Regions from separate parts of the Xanthomonas hawaiiensis genome, predicted to be linked through region 3. Evidence: predicted binding sites of a transcription regulator. Region 3 holds the regulator's gene; each other region holds the start of a gene.
The links. The regulator FliA, encoded in region 3, starts transcription of late flagellar genes. The targets are predictions, from matches to a motif close to TAAAGTTTNNCNNNCNNNGGCCGATAA.
Positions count from the first base shown of each region.

Region 1: a site for FliA is predicted at 1,794-1,820, ahead of PG878_RS07615 (GGDEF domain-containing protein). Genes of this name have one in related genera too.
Region 2: a site for FliA is predicted at 2,214-2,240, ahead of PG878_RS15435 (methyl-accepting chemotaxis protein). Genes of this name have one in related genera too.
Region 4: a site for FliA is predicted at 2,540-2,566, ahead of PG878_RS13080 (methyl-accepting chemotaxis protein). Genes of this name have one in related genera too.

Region 1 is NZ_CP115873.1:1,749,560-1,754,354, forward strand. Features, by position in the region: gene PG878_RS07610 (GGDEF domain-containing protein) at 1-400, opposite strand, end outside; gene PG878_RS07615 (GGDEF domain-containing protein) at 621-1,697, opposite strand; gene PG878_RS07620 (right-handed parallel beta-helix repeat-containing protein) at 2,032-3,078, opposite strand; gene PG878_RS07625 (penicillin acylase family protein) at 3,161-4,795, opposite strand, start outside.
Region 2 is NZ_CP115873.1:3,620,238-3,625,032, forward strand. Features, by position in the region: gene PG878_RS15430 (DUF2339 domain-containing protein) at 1-2,038, opposite strand, end outside; gene PG878_RS15435 (methyl-accepting chemotaxis protein) at 2,295-3,371, shown strand; gene PG878_RS15440 (hypothetical protein) at 3,663-4,124, shown strand; gene gap (type I glyceraldehyde-3-phosphate dehydrogenase) at 4,266-4,795, opposite strand, start outside.
Region 3 is NZ_CP115873.1:2,581,833-2,586,627, forward strand. Features, by position in the region: gene flhF (flagellar biosynthesis GTPase FlhF) at 1-1,547, shown strand, start outside; gene PG878_RS11150 (MinD/ParA family ATP-binding protein) at 1,534-2,418, shown strand; gene PG878_RS11155 (RNA polymerase sigma factor FliA) at 2,415-3,164, shown strand; gene cheY (chemotaxis response regulator CheY) at 3,184-3,576, shown strand; gene PG878_RS11165 (protein phosphatase CheZ) at 3,577-4,188, shown strand; gene PG878_RS11170 (chemotaxis protein CheA) at 4,193-4,795, shown strand, end outside.
Region 4 is NZ_CP115873.1:3,031,174-3,035,968, reverse strand. Features, by position in the region: gene PG878_RS13080 (methyl-accepting chemotaxis protein) at 283-2,430, opposite strand; gene PG878_RS13075 (inositol monophosphatase family protein) at 2,898-3,725, opposite strand; gene PG878_RS13070 (RNA methyltransferase) at 3,844-4,602, shown strand; gene PG878_RS13065 (phosphate/phosphite/phosphonate ABC transporter substrate-binding protein) at 4,754-4,795, shown strand, end outside.

The DNA of each region.
Region 1 (4,795 bases), 830 kb from region 3:
GTCGACCGATCAGCATGATCGTCCAGATGTAGGCCAGCGCCAGCAGGTAGTCTCGGGTAAAGGGGAACAGGAGGTTGATGCCCAAGCACAGCGTGGCGGTCGTCGGCAGCCACCAGAATGTGCCGTGTAGGCCCATCTGGCGCAGTTCGACCTGGTACGCCCACGACAGCAGCAGCACGTACAGTGCGCCGCTCATACGCCATTGCCAGAAACGGCGAACCAGCAGCGTGCTGGCCACGGCGCCCAGCAGGGCGGCGAGCAGCATCGCGTTGACCAGGGTCCATGGTCGCTGCAGATACGGATTGAGCAGCAGCGTCGCCACCCAGATCGACAGGGTCAGCGCCTGGATGGCGGTGGTCGAGCGGCCCAGCAGGTGGCGGATGTGCTCCGGGTACGTCATGTGCTGCGCAATGCTGCGTCCCGGCGGGTTGGTGAAGTGCGGGCGCCGACGCGCAGGCACTGGAGCGGTGCGAGCTTATCGGCATCCCGGCGCGTGAGCTTGAGCGGTGGCGACGCGCCCGGCTTGGCCCGCCTGTTCGCAGCGCCGGCATTGGCCATTGCGCTTGCGCCCGTCACGCCGTGGCGGAGACGGACGCCGTCACGTCCACCGACGTCGCGCGCTACAGCGGCGTGGCCGCCGGCAGGCCGGGATCGTGCGCGAACGCCGCGGGCGTGCCGGCCGCGGCCGGCGTGGCGCCGTCCAGGCCAAGGCTGCCCTGGCCCGCGTGCCGGGCCGCGGCCAACGCGCGGTCGGCCCGTGCGAGCAGGTCGGACACCTCGCCGCCGGCCGGCAACGAGGCCAGGCCGATGCTGCAGGTGAACGCGGCCCCGTCCACGCGCAGGTTGCGGATGCGCTGCTGCAGGCGCTGCAGCCGTTCGCTCGCCTTGGCTTGCGACACGCCCTCGAACAGCAGGCCGAATTCCTCGCCGCCGAGACGGCCGACACGGCAGCGCGGATCCAGCCGCACCAGCTCCGTCGCCAGCGCCTGCAGCACCGCATCGCCGACGTGGTGGCCGTGCTCGGCGCCGATCCGCTCGAACTCGTCGATCTCCAGCATGGCCAGCTGCACGGCGTGCCGAGCGCCGATCGCGGCCTCCAACTCGGCGATGAGCGCACGCCGGTTGGGAAGGCCGGTCAGCGCATCGGTAGCGGCCAGGCGTCGATCGTTTTCCTGATGCGCGTAGTGGCTGCGCAGGGCGGTGACGACGACGTGGTTCATGGCCAGCCCGATGATCGTCACCGCCGCCACCAGCAGTTCCAGCAGCGGCAGGTCGGCCGCGGTCGGCACCAGGCTGTCGTGCCAGCTGAGCATGATCGCCCAGGTGCAGGCCAGGGCCAGCAGATAGTCGCGGGAGTGGCAGAACAGCACGCTGTAGCCCAGGCTCAGGGTCACCGCCACCGGCAGCATCCAGGTCGCGCTGGCGCCGCCCATGTGATGCAGCTGCAGCCGGAACGCGGCGTCGAATGCGATCGCCGACAGGAAGGCGCCCAGCCGCCATTGCCAGGATTGCCTGGCCATGCGCATGACCGCGGCGCTGCCAAGCATGGCGACGAACGCCAGCGCGTAGCGCGGGTCCAGTGGATGGCGCAGGTCGGGGTTGCATAGCAGCAGCGCCAGCCACACGCACAGGGTCAGGCCCTGGATCGCCAGGATCGGCCGGTCGAGGGTACGGCGGACATGAAGGTGGTAGTTCATCTGCTCTCCCAGAGCGCGCCGCGGCACTCCAGCGCCTGCAGCACGGCCGGTCGGTGGTCCAGCGCGGTCCGTCGGTCGCTGGGGCGTCGTCACCGGTTAGCGGCCGCTGCAGGGAGAGCTTGAGCGGCTTTGCCGCGTTCGCCGACGCACCCGTCGTGGTCGGCGCGGCGGGCAGATGTCTGCTGCCGGATGGGCGAGGCAGGGGACGCAGGCCGCACAGGCCCGGGCGTGGTCATGCGCAGGCGCGAAGGCTGGCGGTCGCCTGCCGCGTCAGGCCGCCACGCCACCCTGCCGAAGCAGGGCGGTGTGCCGCAGGCGCGGCGGCCGCGTGCGCCTACTCGAAGCGCACGCAGTGGCCGTAGCGTTCGGGCTGGATGTCGATGCCCGAGGCATCGGCCTGGTTGTTCTTGCGCCACAGGTTGGGGCGGAAGTCCGGGCCGGTGCAGTTGGCCGCGCTGTCCACGCCGATGGTGTAGGTGTAGGGATTGCCGCGGAAGGTGTTGTTCTCGAAGGTGTTGTCCTGGCTCATGCTGTTGTCCCAGCACAGGATCTGCGGCGTGCGCTGGCGGATCGAGCAGGTCAGGTAGAGACCGGCGCCCTTGTTGTCGATGAACTGGTTGCCCGCGAACAGGTTGCGTCGCGCGTCGGCCAGATAGACGCCCTGGCTGCCGTTGCGCTCCAGGCGGTTGTCGCGGATCTCGCTGTCCTCCAGGTGCTCGGTGGTGATGCCGGCGGCGACGTTGTCGTGGATCACGTTGTCGATCAGCTTGACCTTGGCGGTGCGGTTGAACGACACCCCGTCCCAGGTCGCGCCGGACACGTCGTTGTGCGCGATCAGCAGGTCGCGGCTGTCGAACTCGCTGAGCAGGCAGGCGCTGCGGCACTTGCTCACGCGCAGGTGGGTCAGCTGGATGTTCTGGCCGTTGCGCACCACCACCAGGCTGTTGCTCAGGTACGGGCGCTCGGGCATGAACTCCTTGTCGATGGTGCCGCCGACGATCTGCAACTGCTCCACGCGCACGTCGCGGATCGGCCGGATCGGGCGCTCGTTCTGGTAGTCGCCGATGACGATGGTGGGTTGCTGCACGTGGTCGCGCATGCGCAGCACGGTGCTGTCGCCCTGGCCGCGCAGGCGCAGGCCGTCGCGCTGGATCGAGATCAGCTTGCCGACCGGGAATTCGCCGGCGCTCAGGCACACGGTGGCGGGCTTGCCGTCGTTGGGGACGCGGTCGATCGCGGCCTGCAGGTCGTCGCCGGGTTCGGCGCGCACGCTGCAGTCGGCGGCGGCAGTGGGCGCGTCGGCGGCCGGCGCGGCGCTGGCGGAGAACGACACGGCCGCGGCGAGCGGCAGCAACAGGGCGAGCAGGGGAGGGCGCTTCATCGGTAGGCAGACTCGGCAGTGGGGGGAGGGAAGGCGGCAGGCCAGCGCATGCGGGCAGACGCCAGCGCGGACCGAGATCAGGTCATTGTGGTGCGGACGGGCTTAATGTCAGCGTGTACAAGGTCGGGCCGGGCAGGAACTTTGTGGCACGGCCCTGCACCCAGTCGGCGTGGCCGGCGCCCCAGAACGGCGACAGCGGATGGCCGCTCTGGCCGCCCGGCATGTGCACGATGCCGTCGGCCTCGTGGCCGGGCGCCACCACCATGCGTTCGGAGGCGCCGAATTCCGGGCGCTGCACCCGCGGCATGTTGTCGTCGCCGGGGAGCGGGGTGTCCGGCATGCACAGCCAGCCGCGCAGCGGCCCGGGCAGGCCCTGCGCCAGCGGATGGCAGATCGCCGCGCGGTTCTCCAGGCCCCAGCGGCGCGTGTCCAGCGGGCCTTCGGCCTGCAGGTGCGTGCGCACCTCGGCGGCGGCGTCTTCCAGCAGCGCCTGCCAGCTGCCGTAGCGGCGCGGCAGCAGGTGCAGCGGCTGTTGCTGCAGCAGCGGCCAGGCCACGCCTTCCAGTTGCGGCAGCGCCGGTGGTGCGGCATCGGCCTCCGATCCTGTACGCGCCGGTGCGATCAGGCCGTCGCGGATCCGGGTCAGCACCGCCAGGCGCCAGGCGCGCACCAGGGTGTAGCTCGCCGAGCCGATGCTGGCGCGGCCTTCCCAGTGCTTGGACGCTTGCGCCACGGCGTGCAGCGCCGGCGTTGCCGCACCGGCATCGCGTTGCTGCAGCAGCGCCCACCAGCGCTGCAGGAACAGGGCACGGTCGTCGAGCTGGATCGCCAGCAACTGCCGTTCGTCGAGGTGCGGATGCAGGCGCAGGTCGTCGCGGATCTGCTGCGCGCGTGCGCCCAGCGCGTAGCCGCCGTCGCCGAGCGGCGCCTGCGCGGCACCGCCCACCACGCGGGCGTTGGCGGTCCACAGTTGCCCGTCGGCGGGGTCGATGCGCTGCGGCGACTGGGTGGTGGACAGCGGCCACGGCGCGCAGCGCGCGTCCGCCGGCACCGACGCGCGCACGTCGTGCGTCACCGCATCGGCCGCGCAGTGCGCGCCGCGTAGCGGCAGCGGGCCGAGTACGCGCCAGCCGATGTGGCCGTCGCGGTCGGCCAGCACCAGGTTCTGCGCTGGGGTGGCGATGCTTTGCGCGCGTGCGAAGGCATCGGGAAGGGACGTGGCACGGGCGAAGTCGGCCAGGCCCAGGTTCAGCGCGCCCGGCAACTGCGCCGCCCAGCGCTGCGCCAGGGCGCTGCCGTCGGGTTCATGCTGCAGGATCGGACCGTAGGCGGTGTCTTCCACCTGCAGCACGGTGTCGGGCGCGCCCGACACCCGGATCCGTTCGCGGTGCACGGTCACTGGCGTGCAACCAGGCTGCGGCGTCGCGGTGCAGGGCGTGAGCCGGTACCAGTCGGCGGTATCGGCATAGCTGTTGGTGAAGCCCCAGGCGATGTGGCCGTTGCTGCCGACGATCACCGCCGGCAGGCCGGGCAGGGAGAAGCCCGATACGTCCACGCGGCCGCCCGGCGCCTGTGCATCGGCATAGCGCAGGCGCACCCGGAACCACAGGCTGGGCGCGCGCAGGGCCAGGTGCATGTCGTTGGCGACGATGGCGCGGCCGTCGGCGGTGCGGCTGCCGGCAATCGCCCAGTTGTTGCTGCCCGGGGCAGTGGCGGC
Region 2 (4,795 bases), 1.0 Mb from region 3:
CGATCCAGGTGCACAGCAGCCCGACCACGGTGGGCCACACCAGCCACCACACGAACTGCGCCGCGCGCGCCACGCCGCCCCCGCTGTCGCGCAGGCACAGCAGGCTGCGCACGCCGAGCACCGCGAACAGCGCCCAGGCCCAGGCGCCGTGCCCGGCGAACGGTTGCCCGTGCGCATCGGCCTGCCAGGCCGCCAGCGGCAACGCCAGCGCCAGGCCGCCCAACGTGGTCGCGGCCAGCGCCGGCGCCGGCCAGCGCCGCTGCGCTTCGGCCGCGAGCCAGCCGCTGACCGCCGCCCAGGCCAGCAACACGTCGGGCCGCGCGTCGGCGTCGACGAAGCGCAGGATCTCGGCGACGCCGATCCCGCACCACCAGGCCAGCCCCCACAGGTAGTAGCCCAGCGCGGGCATGGCGGCACGCTCGCGGCGATAGCACCAGGCGCTGGCGAAGCCGGCCAGGGCCAGCAGCAGCGCGCTCATGCAGGTGGCATTGGCCACGGCCTGGCTGTCCTGCACCGCCGCATCCAGGCCCAGGGTGAAGCCCAACGCGGCCGCCAGTTGCAGCCCGGCGCCGCTGAGCTGCGGCAGCCAGCGCCGCTGGCGCAGGCCCAGCCACACCAGCGCCGCCCCCTCCAGCGCGAACACGCTGGCGGTCGCGCGCGCCGACAGCGCCAGCGGCACCGCCAACGTGGCGAAGCCCACCGCCAGCACCGCATACGCCTGCCCCAGCAGGGCGAAGCGCGCGCGCCGGATCAGCGCCGCGGCCAGCAGCGCATAGAGCGCCGCCAGGCCCAGCGCGCACAAGGCCAGCGGCAGGCGCTCGCCGCGCAACAGCCCGGCCTGCAGCGAGAACGCGATCAGCGGTGTGCCGAACAGCAGGCTGCCGTCGATCAGCGCGCTGCGCGCGGCCTGCTGGCGCCGCGCGTACAGGATCGGGATCAGCAGGTAGAAGGCGAAGAACAGCAGCAGGAACGGCTCGGTGCTGGCGAACTTCTCCGGCCGGTACTGCAACACGCCCCACAGCGTGCCGATGCCGAAGGTGAAACCGAACCCGAGCAGGTTCAGCACCCGCCACGGCCGGTACCAGGCGATCGCGAACACCGCCGCGTTGAGCAGCGCGTAGTAGGAGAACAGCGCCACGTGGTTGCCGCTGCCGGTGGACAGCCACAGCGGCGCGAGGAAGCCGGCCAGCGTGCCCAGCACCGCCAGGGTGCGCGATTCCTGCGCCACCGCCAGCACGCACATGCCCGCGACCAGGGCGATGCTCAGCGCCAGCGCCGCGCCCGCCGGGATCAGCCCGGACAGCTTGAACGCGGCGAACACGGTCAGCAGCAACACGCCGATCGCCCCGCCCTGCAGGGCCAGCGCGAAGCTGCGCTTGCGCGCGCGCTGGCGCCAGCCGAAGGCCAGGCCCGCCAGCGACGCGGCGGCGATGCCGGCGTAGCGCAGTTGGATCGGCATGCGCAGCCAGCCCTGGTCGCCGGCGTACTTGAGCAGCGCGGCGACGCCGGCCAGCAGCACCAGCATGCCGATCTTCACCGGCACGTTGCCCTCGGTGAACCAGCGTTTGACCCCGCTCACCAACCGCTCGATCGGGTCGGGCCGGTGCGGCGCGGCGATCGCGGCCGCCGCGGCGGCACGCGCCTGCGCTTGCGCCTGTTGCTGCTCGGCGCGCTCGACCGCGGCGGCCAGCGTCGCGAAATCGTCGGCGTGCTGCGGCATCGGCAAGGGCGGCGGCAACGGCGGCGGCGCGCCCGCGTCCTCCACGACGAGGGGCGGACGCGCGGGCTCGGGCGACGCCGCGATCGGCACGTCCTCGGCCTGCGTCCCGGCGTCGACGGCGGATTCCGGTTCCCCCGCCGCAGCCGCAGGACCGGCCCAGGCCGTCGCAGGCGCCACCGGGGCGGCCGCCATCCGCGCGACCTTCGCCTCGAGCGCGGCGAGCCGCTGGCGCAGGCGCGACTGCCCGACCAGGGCCACGATCAACAGCACCGGCATCGCCAGCACCGCCAACACCACCAGCACGACCAACATCTCCATTCGACTCGCATCTCCACGGCGGTGGCACGGCGCGTCTGACGCGCACCAGGTGCCCGGCGGCGCCGGACCTGGCGCAGATGGTAGACGAGTTCGGGACCGACATCGGCCCACAGACGAGGCCGCAACCCAGGCAGGGCAAGCCTCGGCGTTCCGACGAACGGTCTTCACACCACCCTCAAGTCGATGAATCGACGGCCGCTACACCCCTTACCGCGTCGTCCGTCTGCTGTTCCCTCCCACCCCTCCGGCAGCATGAATGAACCTACCCGCCCACCCCGCCGAAACGGGGATCGATGACCATATCCGCGCCGTCGTCGGCCTGTCCGACCAACTGCTCGGCCAACTGCGCCGCTCCTTGCAGGGCATCGACGCGATCAACCGCACCACCCACATGATCTCGATGAACGCGCGCATCGAATCGGCGCGCATCGGTGCCGCCGGACGCGGCTTCAGCGTCATCGCGCAGGAAATGGACGGGCTGTCGCGGCGCGTGGCCGAGGCCACCCAGGACCTGGACAAGGTCGCCGCGCGCACCAGCGCGGAGATGCGGCAGACGCTGAGCCGGCTGCAGGACGACGTGCGCCGCACGCGGCTCAGCGAACTGGCCTTGAGCAACATCGACCTGATCGACCGCAACCTCTACGAGCGCAGTTGCGACGTGCGCTGGTGGGCCACCGACGCCGCGGTCGTGGCGGCGGCGCGCACCGACAGCGACGCCGAGGCGCTGGCCTACGCGTCGCGGCGCATGGGCCAGATCCTGGATTCGTACACGGTCTACTTCGACTTGATCCTGGCCGGCAGCGATGGCCGCATCCGCGCCAACGGCCGGCCGCGGCAGTTCGCCTCGGTCGGCAGCGACGTCTCCGCGCAGCCGTGGTTCGAGCAGGCCATGCGCACCCGCAGCGGCGAGGACTTCAGCTTCCAGGGCGTGCACGCCAGTGCGCTGGCCGACGGCGAGCGGGTCCTGGTGTACGCGTGTACGGTCCGCGAGGGCGGCCGCATCGATGGCCGCGTGCTGGGCGTGCTGGGCATCGTGTTCCGCTGGGACGCGCTGGCGCAGACGATCGTGCAGCGCACGCCGCTGTCCGAATCCGAGTGGGGCCGCAGCCGGGTCTGCATCGTCGACGCGCAGGGCCAGGTGCTGGCCGACTCGGCCGGGCGCATGCTGCAGGACCGGATCGACTTCGACGGCCGCGACGCCTTGTTCAAGCAGCCGCGCGGCGCCGTGCTGATCGACCTCGACGGCCGGCCGCACTGCATCGGGCATGCCGCCTCGCCCGGCTACGAAACCTACCGCACCGGCTGGCACTCGCTGATCCTGCAGGCCCTGTAGCCCGCCCACAACGCAACGGCGCCCTGCGCAAAAAGCGGCAGCGGATCACGGAGCAGCGCGCGCTCCGTGATCCGCTGCGCGCGCAGCTGCACGCCGCATCGCGCTCGCGATCCCGCCATCCGCCTTGCCGACAGGGGCGTCGTCGCTGCCTGAATGCCGCTGCGCGCTGTATTGACGACGTCATTTCGCCATGCCTAAGCTCGCTGCGCCGCGCTGATGCCGGACCGGCACATCGCCTTGACGCGGCCGGTGCATTCTGGATTGCAGACGCCCCTTCCCAGGTAAACGGACATGACCATGAAACCCTTTCGCACCCTGCTGATCTCGGCCATGCTGGCCGCGTCCTTCGCCGCTCCCGCCCTGGCCGAAAAGGTCGACAATCCGGAGCTCTACACCCCCGATGCGGTGAAGAAGAACATCGTCATCGGCAAGACCACCAAGGAACAGGTGCGCGCGATCTATGGCGAGCCCAAGCACGTTTACAGAACATCCGGAAAGGAAGGCGGTTACGAAAAGTCGTGGACCTACCGGCCGGGCGAGTCGCACGGCGAAAAGATCCGCGGGACGGCAACCACCGTACTGAAGCGCATGCTGCCCGGTTACTACACCGGCCAGGCGGTCAACGAAGCCCAGGATCACGGCGTCGGCGCGCGCAACGTCAAGTCCTACGATCTGGAAGTGGAATTCGATGCCAATGGCGTCGTCACCGACTATCGGCAGTCCGAAAGCAACCAGTCGCGCGACGCGCTGTAACTGCCTGCGGCATCCAGCGCGCCGCGGCAGATCCAGCGGCCTGCCGCAACGAAAGAGGAGCGCTCACGCGCTCCTTTTTCGTTACCTCGATCTCGATGACGGCGGCGCAGGCCAACCCGAACGCCACCACATGACCGCGGCTTACTTCGCCACCACCTTGACCATCTCCAGGCACTTGTTGGAATAGCCCCACTCGTTGTCGTACCAGGACACCAGCTTGACGAAGGTGCCGTCCAGGGCGATGCCGGCATCGGCATCGAAGATCGAGGTGCGCGCGTCGCCGCGGAAATCGGTCGCCACCACCTTGTCTTCGGTGTAGCCGAGGATGCCCTTCAGTGCGCCTTCGCTCTGCGCCTTCACTTCGGCGCAGATCTCGGCGTAGGTGGCCGGCTTTTCCAGTTCCACGGTCAGGTCGACCACCGACACGTCCGAGGTCGGCACGCGGAAGCTCATGCCGGTGAGCTTCTTGTTCAATTCCGGGATCACCACGCCGACCGCCTTGGCCGCGCCAGTGCTGGACGGAATGATGTTCTCCAGGATGCCGCGGCCGCCGCGCCAATCCTTGTTGCTCGGGCCGTCCACGGTCTTCTGCGTGGCGGTGGCCGCGTGCACGGTGGTCATCAGGCCGCGCTTGATGCCCCACTTGTCGTTGATCACCTTGGCCAGCGGCG
Region 3 (4,795 bases):
TGATCCTGTCCAACCGGCGTACCGACGAGGGCATCGAGATCGTGGCCGCCAGCAACTACGACGAGGCCCTGGTGCAGCGGGCGCTGGATGCGGTGCGCCCGGACGAGGCGCCGCGCGCCGCCGCGGCGAGCCAGACACCGGCCGCGGCTGCCCCGCGTGCCGCACGCGGCGACGCCGCCGCCAGTCCGGCGATGGCGATGATGGCCGCGATCAGCGAGCGCCGCGGCGGTGCCGCGCCGGCCGCCCCGGCCGCTCCCGCGGCACGGCCGCTGACCCAGCCGGCGGCGCTGGCCGCCTCGGCCATGCCCGCCGCGGCCGCCCCGGCTGCCGCCGCACGCCAGGCCGCCCCGGCCAAGGCCGCAGCGCCGGTCACCGGCCGCGCCGAGTTCAGCATCCCCGAGGACGTGTTCCGCAACGCCCCGATCAGCGTGCCCATGCCCAGCCCGTTCGCCGCCGCCACGCCGGCACCGGCCGCCGAGGCCGCGCCGGCCTGGCGCGACGACGTGCCCGCGGTGGCGCTGACCCCGGTGGCGAGCCCGGCCCCGGCCGCGCCCGTCGCGACCGCCGATGCCCCGGCCGCTGCCGGAATCCCGGCGGCCGCGGCGCTGGCGGCGGTGCCGACCTTCCCCGCCCCGCAGAACGACGAACAATTGACGCAGCTGCGCGACGAACTGGCGCTGATGCGGCAGATGATCGAGCGCGAGATGAACCGCCTCACCGACGAGCGCCTGCGCGGCTCGCCGGTCCGCGCCCAGGCGCTGGAGCTGATGGACGACTACGGCTTCGACAGCGGCATCACCCGCGACGTGGTCATGCAGATCCCCGCCGACCTGGAGCTGCACCGTGGCCGCGGGCTGATGCTGGGCCTGCTGTCCAAGCGCCTGCCGATCGCCGCGCTGGACCCGCTCGAGGAAGGCGGCGTGATCGCCCTGATCGGCCCGACCGGCGCCGGCAAGACCACCACCATCGCCAAGCTGGCCTCGCGCTTCCTGGAGCGCCATGCCGCCCGCGACGTGGCCCTGGTCACCACCGACACCATCCGCGTCGGCGGCCGCGAACAGCTGCACAGCTACGGCCGCCAGCTCGGCATCGCCGTGCACGAGGCCGACAGCGACGCCGCGCTGCAGCAGCTGCTGGAGCGCCTGGCCGACTACAAGCTGGTGCTGATCGACACCGCCGGCATGGGCCAGCGCGACCGCGCCCTGGCCGCCCAGTTGCACTGGCTGCGCGCCTCGCGTGTGGTCCGGTCCTTGCTGGTACTCCCCGCCAACGCCCATTTCTCCGACCTGGACGAGGTGGTGCGCCGGTTCGCCGGCGCCGACCCACAGGGGGTCATCATGACCAAGTTGGACGAGACCGGGCGGTTCGGCAGTGCCTTGTCGGTGGTCGTGGACCACCGCCTCCCCATCACCTGGGTGACCGATGGACAGCGCGTGCCGGACGACCTGCACCGCGCCAACGCCGCCAGCCTGGTATTGCGCCTTGAAGATTTGCGGCGCGCTGCCGATAAGCCCTGTACTCCGGAGCAGACCCATGCCGTCGCGTGACTACGTCAATCTGACCAATGCCTTCCCCCTGTCGGCGACGCGCAGCGAACCGCTGGGTCCGGTGCGCACCATCGCCGTGACCGGCGGCAAGGGCGGCGTGGGCAAGACCAACATCTCGGTCAACCTGTCCATGGCGCTGGCCGACATGGGCAAGCGCACCCTGCTGCTGGACGCCGACCTGGGCCTGGCCAACGTCGACGTGCTGCTGGGGCTGACCCCCAAGTTCACCGTGGCCGACCTGGTCGCCGGGCGCTGCACCCTGGAAGAGGTGCTGATCGACATGCCCAACGGGCTGATGGTGGTGCCCGCCGCCTCCGGCCGCCGCTACATGGCCGAGCTGCCGCCGGCCCAGCACGTGGGCCTGGTCAACGTGTTCTCCGAGCTGCAGCGCGAGCTGGACATCATGATCGTCGACACCGCCGCCGGCATCACCGACAGCGTGCTGACCTTCTGCCAGGCCGCGCAGGACGCGGTGGTGGTGGTCTGCGACGAGCCGGCCTCGATCACCGACGCCTACGCCCTGATCAAGGTCCTCTCGCGCGAGCGCGGCGTGGACCGGGTGCAGATCGTCGCCAACATGGTCCGCGACCTCAACGAAGGCCGCCTGCTGTACGACAAGCTCAGCCGGGTCTGCGAGAAGTTCCTCGGCGACGTGTCGCTGAACTACCTGGGCTGCGTGCCGCAGGACGACTGGCTGCGCCTGTCGGTGCAGCGCCAGCAGCCGGTGGTCAAGGCCTACCCGTCCAGCCCGTCGGCGCAGGCGATCAGCGAGATCGCCCGGCGCACCGCACGCTGGCAGGCGCCGACCGCCCCGCGCGGCAACGTCGAGTTCTTCGTCGAACGCATCATCCAGCGCGGGGTGGCCGCATGAACGCCGCCGCCCACTACCGCGCCGTCCAGCGCAACAGCGCCAACGACTACATCGCCCAGCACTCGGACCTGGTCCGGCGCATCGCCCACCACCTGGCGGCGCGGCTGCCGGCCAGCGTCGAGATCGACGACCTGATCCAGGCCGGCATGATCGGCCTGATCGAGGCCTCGCGCAGCTACGACGCCGAACAGGGCGCCTCGTTCGAGACCTACGCCTCGATCCGCATCCGCGGCGCGATGATCGACGAGATCCGCCGCGGCGACTGGGTGCCGCGCTCGGTGCACCGCCGCGCCCGCGACGCCGCCTCGGCGATCCGCAAGATCGAACAGAGCACCGGCCGCGCCGCCGCCGCCAACGAAGTGGCCGCGGCGATGGACATGCCGCTTCCCGAATACCTGCGTTTGATGGAAGATGCCGCCCGCGGCCAGGTGCTGAGCCTGGAGTCGCGCATCGAGGACCATGGCGAGCTGGATACCATCGCCAAGGGCGGACCCAATCCGCAGCAGATGCTCGAGCGCAGCGAATTCGGCCGCGAGCTGGGCAAGGCCATCGCGCAGTTGCCCGAACGCGAGCAGTTGGTGCTGTCGCTGTACTACGAGCAGGAATTGAACCTCAAGGAAATCGGCGCGGTGCTCGGGGTCAGCGAGTCGCGCGTGTGTCAGATCCATGGCCAGGCCACGGTACGGTTGCGCGGACGCCTGAAGGCGTTCGAGGTCGCCGATGCCGGTCTGGAAGACGAAGAATAGGAACCCTTAGGAGTCAGTGGTGAACAAGAACATGCGGATTTTGATCGTGGACGATTTCTCGACGATGCGACGCATCGTCAAGAATCTGCTCGGCGATCTGGGCTTCACCAACACCGCCGAGGCCGAAGACGGCAACAGCGCCCTGGCCGCGCTGCGCTCGGCGCCGTTCGAGTTCGTGGTCACCGACTGGAACATGCCGGGCATGACCGGCATCGATCTGCTGCGCAACATCCGCGCCGACGACAAGCTCAAGCACCTGCCGGTGCTGATGGTCACCGCCGAGGCCAAGCGCGAGCAGATCATCGAGGCCGCGCAGTGCGGCGTGAACGGCTACATCATCAAGCCGTTCACCGCGCAGACGCTGCAGGAGAAGCTGGGCAAGATCTTCGAACGCCTGGGAGCGACCGCCTAAATGGAAGCCACCGCCGAACGTACCGCCCTGATCGAACGCCTGCAAGGCGCGCTGGACGCGCTGGAAAACGGCGACGAGGCCGGCTGGCGCAGGGAGATCGACACCCTCGCCGCCTGGCGCACGCGGCCGATGATGCAGGGCCTGAGCCGGCTCGCGCGCGATCTGGGGCAGGCGCTCGGCGAACTGCCGGTGGTGCCCAGCGAGGCCGGCGAGCTGGACGACGCCTGCTCGCGCCTGGACCACGTGGTGGAGATGACCGAACAGGCCAGCCACCGCACCCTGGACCTGGCCGAGGAATGCCGTGCGCTGGCCGACCAGCTCGCCGCCGGCGGCCTCAGCGGCGACCAGGGCGAGATCCTCGACAAGATCCGCCACAACCTCACCGAAATGGCCCTGGCGCAGAGCTTCCAGGACCTGACCGGGCAGATCATCCGCCGCGTCGCCGGCATCGTGCGCCGCGTGCACGAGGGCTTCGGCGCGCTGGGTCTGCCGCCGAAGGAAGAAAACAAGAAGGCCGACGGCAGCCTGGCCGGCCCGGCCCTGCCCGGCCTGGACCGCCACGGCGTGTCGCAGCACGACGCCGACGACCTGCTGTCCGGATTGGGACTGTAATGCCATGAGCGCCGTACCCGACGACATCGCTGCCGACTTCATCATCGAGGCCCAGGAAATCCTGGACCGGCTCGGCGAGCAGTTGGTGTCGCTGGAGCAGGCGCCCGAGGACAGCGGCCAGCTCAACGCCGTGTTCCGCGGCTTCCACACGCTCAAGGGCGGCGCCGGCTTCCTGGCGATCAACGCCATGGTCGAGCTGTGCCACGCCGCGGAGGAAACCCTGGGCATGGCCCGCGCCGGCCAGGCCACCCTGCAGGCGCGGCACTTCGACGCCGCGCAGCAGTCGCTGGACTACCTGCAGTCGATGCTCGACGCCTTCGGCAGCGGCCAGGAGCCGCCGCGCGCGCCGCCCGAGCTGATCGCGCAGTTCGACGCCCACGGCGACGCGGCGCCGGCAGCGGCCAAGAGCGCCGCGCCGGCGCCCGCCGCGGCACCCGCCGCCGTCCCGGCCACCGCCGCGGCCGCGGGGGACCTGATCAGCGACGACGAATTCGAGGCGCTGCTGGACCAGTTGCACGGCGATGCGCCGCCGACGGCCACGCCGCAGGCGCTGCAGCCGGCGCCGCGCGCGCCCAGCGCCGCGCCCAAGGCCGCGGCCGCCCCGGCC
Region 4 (4,795 bases), 450 kb from region 3:
TGGGGATTCGCAAAAGCGTGATTTCCTGGGCCTGAAGCACTTCCTCCTGCGAACAAAAAAGCCGCGCGGATGCGCGGCTTTTTCTTTGTGCGGATGGTGGAGCGGGGCAGGGCAGCGGCTGCTTTGCTGTAGGAGCGGCTTCAGCCGCGATGCCTTACCGGTAACGCGTCGCGGCTGAAGCCGCTCCTACGGTAACGTCTGCCGGTTCAGCGTGTGCCGGCATCATGGGCCGAGGCCGTCGACGACGGCCCGTCCCTGTGCGTGCCGCGTGAAGCGTTCTGACTAGGCCGCGTTGGAAGTCGCGCGCGCCACCAGTTGCGCCACCATCGGGTAGGTCTCGCTGCGCACCTGGAACTGGCCGACGATCTCCACCAGGTCGCCGGCCTGCTGTTCCATCGCGCGTGCGGCGGCCGTGGCTTCCTCGACCAGGGCGGCGTTCTGTTGGGTGGTCTCGTCCATCTGGGTGACGGTCTGGTTGACCTGTTCGATGCCGGCCGACTGCTCCTGCGAGGCGGCGGCGATTTCGCCCATGATGTCGGTGACGCGCTGCACCGAGGCCACGATGTCCTGCATCGTCGTGCCGGCCTGGGCGACCAGGGTCGAGCCCGCGCTCACGCGCTCGACCGAGTCGTCGATCAGCGTCTTGATCTCCTTGGCCGCGCTGGCCGAGCGCTGGGCGAGGGTGCGGACCTCGCTGGCGACCACCGCGAAGCCGCGGCCCTGTTCGCCGGCGCGGGCGGCCTCCACCGCGGCGTTGAGCGCCAGGATGTTGGTCTGGAAGGCGATGCCGTCGATGACCCCGATGATGTCGGCGATCTTCTTCGAGGCGACCTCGATGCCGTCCATGGTGGTGACCACCTGGCCGACCACGCTGCCGCCCTGCGAGGCGACCGCGGCGGCGCCGGCGGCGAGTTGGTTGGCCTGGCGCGCGTGTTCGGCGTTCTGCTTCACCGTGGCGGTCAGTTCCTCCATCGATGCCGCGGTTTCCTCCAGGCTGGCGGCCTGCTGCTCGGTGCGGCGCGACAGGTCGTCGTTGCCGCTGGCGATCTCGCCCGCGGCGGTGTCGATGCTGGCCGCGGCCTGCTGGATGCGGCCGACCATGTCGGTCAGCTGCGCAACGGTGGCGTTGGCGTCGTCGCGCATCCGTGCGTACACGCCGTGGAACTCGCCCTGCATGGTCTGGGTCAGGTCGCCGGCGGCGATCGCGCGCAGCAACTGCGACAGCGCCGCCAGGTTGGTCTCGGTGCCGGTCATCATCGTGTTGAGATTGGCGACCATGTCGTGGAAGGCGTGGCGGAAGCGCTGCGCTTCGCCGCGGCGCGAGAAGTCGCCCTGCGCGGCGGCGCGCACCAGCAGGTCGATTTCCTGATTGATCGCGCCGAGGTTGCGCTTCACCTTGGCCATGGTCTCGGTCAGGATCGCCATCTCGCCCGGGAACTGTTCCAGGTCGCGGCTGAGGTCGCCTTCGGCGTATTCGCCCATCAGCGTGATCAGCCGCTGCTTGACCGAAATATGGCTGTGCACCAACGCATTGGTGTCGCGCACCATGCGCCCGTAATCGCCTGGGAAACGCGCCTCGTCCATGCGGAAGCTGATCTGGCCGGCGGCATGCTGCCGGGCCATCTCGGTCTGCGCCTGGATCACCGTGCGCAGTTCCTCCTGCATCTGCCGCATGTCGTTGAGCAGCGACGGCGCCTGGCTGCGCAGACGCACCTCCTGCGACAGGTCGCCGCCGGCGATGCGGCGGACCACGTCGGCCGCGTAGGCCGGCTCGCCACCGAGCTGGCGCATCAGGCTGTTGCGCACCAGCAGGCCGAGCAGGATCGCGGCGACGATGCCGACCAGCATGCCGACCAGGCTGGTCCATTCGCCGGACTGCGCGCGCGCCTCGCTCTCGGCCTTGCGGACCTGCAGCAGCGCGCGTTCGGCGTCCTCGTACTGGCCGATGGTGGCGCGCAGCCCGTCCATCTGCTGCTTGCCGACGGTGCGGAACGCCTCCAACTGGGCGTCGTCGCTGTCGGCGACGGTGTTGCGCATGTGCTCCACCGCCTTGCGCTTGGTCGCCATGAACTGCGTGTAGTCCTGCATCAGGGTCTGCAGGCGCGCCTGTTGCGCCGCGTTGTCGGCGGTCAGCTGCTTGGACTCCTGCCATTGCGCCTGGAACTCGCGTTCGCCGAGGTCGAACGGCTCCAGGTAGGACTTGTCGCGGGTCAGCGCGAAGCCACGCGCGCCGCTCTCGATGTTGAGCAGGCTCACCAGCATGCGGTCGCCGAGGGTGATGACCTTGTAGGTGTGTGCGTCCAGCGCGGCGGCGCTGGTGAACTTGCGGAAGCCGATCAGGCTGGTGATGCCCACCAGCAATAACATGGCGATCACGCCGCAGAAGCCGATTGCCAGGCGCTTGGTGACGGTGAGATGATGGAAGGACACGCGAGATCTCCGATAGATGCGAGAGAGCGGCGCTACCGGCCTCCGTTGCCGCAGGGACGGCAACGCTGGCACGGATCAGCGGGGGAAGTTCGGGCAGAAACCCGCATCTGTATCGGCCGCGTTTTCGGGATCTTTAGGGTTTTCTCCGTCGATCGCAGCGTGTGCATCGCCAGGCCGTGGTGCCTGCATGGCGCACGTCGTACGCGTTCTTCTACGCAAGCGCCAATCAAGCAGCGGTGAAGCGCACGGCGTGCAATGCGTGAGCATGGCGTGAGTCGCCTGGCGCGCAGCGTGCCGCCTCGGGCGGAGATGTCTTCCTTGCAGGACGCGACCTGCACCGCGCGCGGCGATCGCCGGGAATTCCCGAGCGCGGGATCCGCGAATGCCGGGCACAAAAAAAGCCGCGCGAGTGCGCGGCTTTCTGCTGTTTCGATATCGCTGCGCCGGCGCAGTGCCGGCCGCCGCGCTCAGAACTTCGCGTCGAACTCGCCGGCGAAGCCTGTGTTGACGATCAGCTTCTGCAGCGCGTCGCCGACCTTGAGATTGCCGGCCACCACCTGGAACTGCTGTGGGCCGCGGTCGTCGATGCGACCCAGGGTCCCACCCTTGAAATCGGTGACGCGGCCGCCGGCCTCGCGCACCAGCAGCACGCCGGCGGCGATGTCCCAGGCCTTTACCCCGGCTTCGAAGTAGGCGTCGCTGCGGCCGCAGGCGACATAGGCCAGATCCAGCGCCGCCGAGCCGGTGCGGCGGATGTCCTCGGCCTGCACCAGCAGCGCATCCACGCACTTGAGCTGCGGGCTGGCGCGCTTGCGCTCGCGCGGGGCGAAGCCGGTGTGGACCATGGCGCCGTTGAGTTCCTTGCGCTCGCTGACGCGGATGCGGCGGTCGTTGAGCACCGCGCCATTGCCGCGGCTGGCGGTGAACAGTTCGTTGCGGAGCGGATCGAAGATCACCGCGTCGACCGGCTCGCCGTTCTCCACCAGGGCGATCGACACGCAGTAGTGCGGGAAGCCGCGCAGGTAGTTGCTGGTGCCGTCGAGCGGGTCGATCACCCACATGTAGCGGCCGCCGCCCTGCACGCCGCCTTCCTCGCCCATCACGCCGTAGTCGGGATAGGCGCGGCGCAGTTCCTTGACGATCACCTTCTCCGCATCGGCATCGACTTCGCTGGCGTAGTCCATGCGGTCCTTCTGCACCACGTTCAGCGCTTCCAGGCGGTTGATGTGGCGCAACAGGACGTTGCCGGCGAGGCGGGCGGCCTTGACCATGACGGTGACGGCGGGTTTTTGCATGGCAAGCGCTCCCGAGAAGGCGGAGGTGGGTCTGGAGGAGGAAAAGAGCAGTCCGGCGCCAAGGCCGGCCGCACAGTTTACCATCTACGCCCCCGTTCGCTTCGCCTGCCGTGCCGCCATGACCGATTCCACCCGTATCCGCTTCGTCCTGGTCGGGACCCAGCATCCCGGCAACATCGGTGCGGCGGCGCGCGCGATGAAGACCATGGGGCTGTCGCGGCTGGTGCTGGTGGCGCCGGAATGCGAGCTCGAAACCGAGGCCTATCGGCGTTCCGCCGGGGCCGAGGACCTGCTGCAGCAGGCGCCGGTGTTGCCTGCGCTAAGCGACGCGGTGGCCGATTGCCGGCTGGTGCTGGGCTGCACCGCACGCAGCCGCCGCGTGTCGCTGGAGGAACTGCTGCCCGCCGATGCCGCGCAGCGCCTGACCGCGACCAGCGCCGAGCCGGCGGAAGTGGCGCTGGTATTCGGCCGCGAGCGCACCGGCCTGACCAACGAGGAACTGCAGCTGTGCCATGCGGCCGTGCACATTCCCTCCGATCCGGCGTTCAGCTCGCTCAATCTGGCCGCGGCGGTGCAGGTGCTGGCCTACGAACTGCGCCTGGCGCAGCTGCGCGGCGTCGCCCCGGCACCCGCGCCGGCACCGGGCTTTCGCGAGGCGCCGGCCAGTCATGCGCAGGTGGAAGGCCTGTTCGGGCAGTTGGCCGAGACCCTGGACGACATCGACTTTCACAAGGGGCGCGCCCCGGATTCGGCGATGCGCAAGCTGCGCCGGCTGTTCCTGCGCACCGAGCTGACCGAGCAGGAGGTGCGCCTGCTGCGTGGCGTGCTGTCCGATGCGCAGCGCATGGCGCGCCTGGCCGGACAGGCCGAAAACTGAGGCCTGTCAGGGCGCGAAGGCGACGAGCGCGGCACCTGTCGCCAGGCGCGGGGCGGGCGAGGGACGCGGGCGCGGCGGGCGCCATTCTGTGACGCTGTCACCGGCATGCGCTTTCGGCTAGGCTTTGCAAGGTCTATTTGGGGATCGTGGTTTGTCCAGTTCGCGTTGGCGGGTGGTCGTGGTGTGGCTGGCG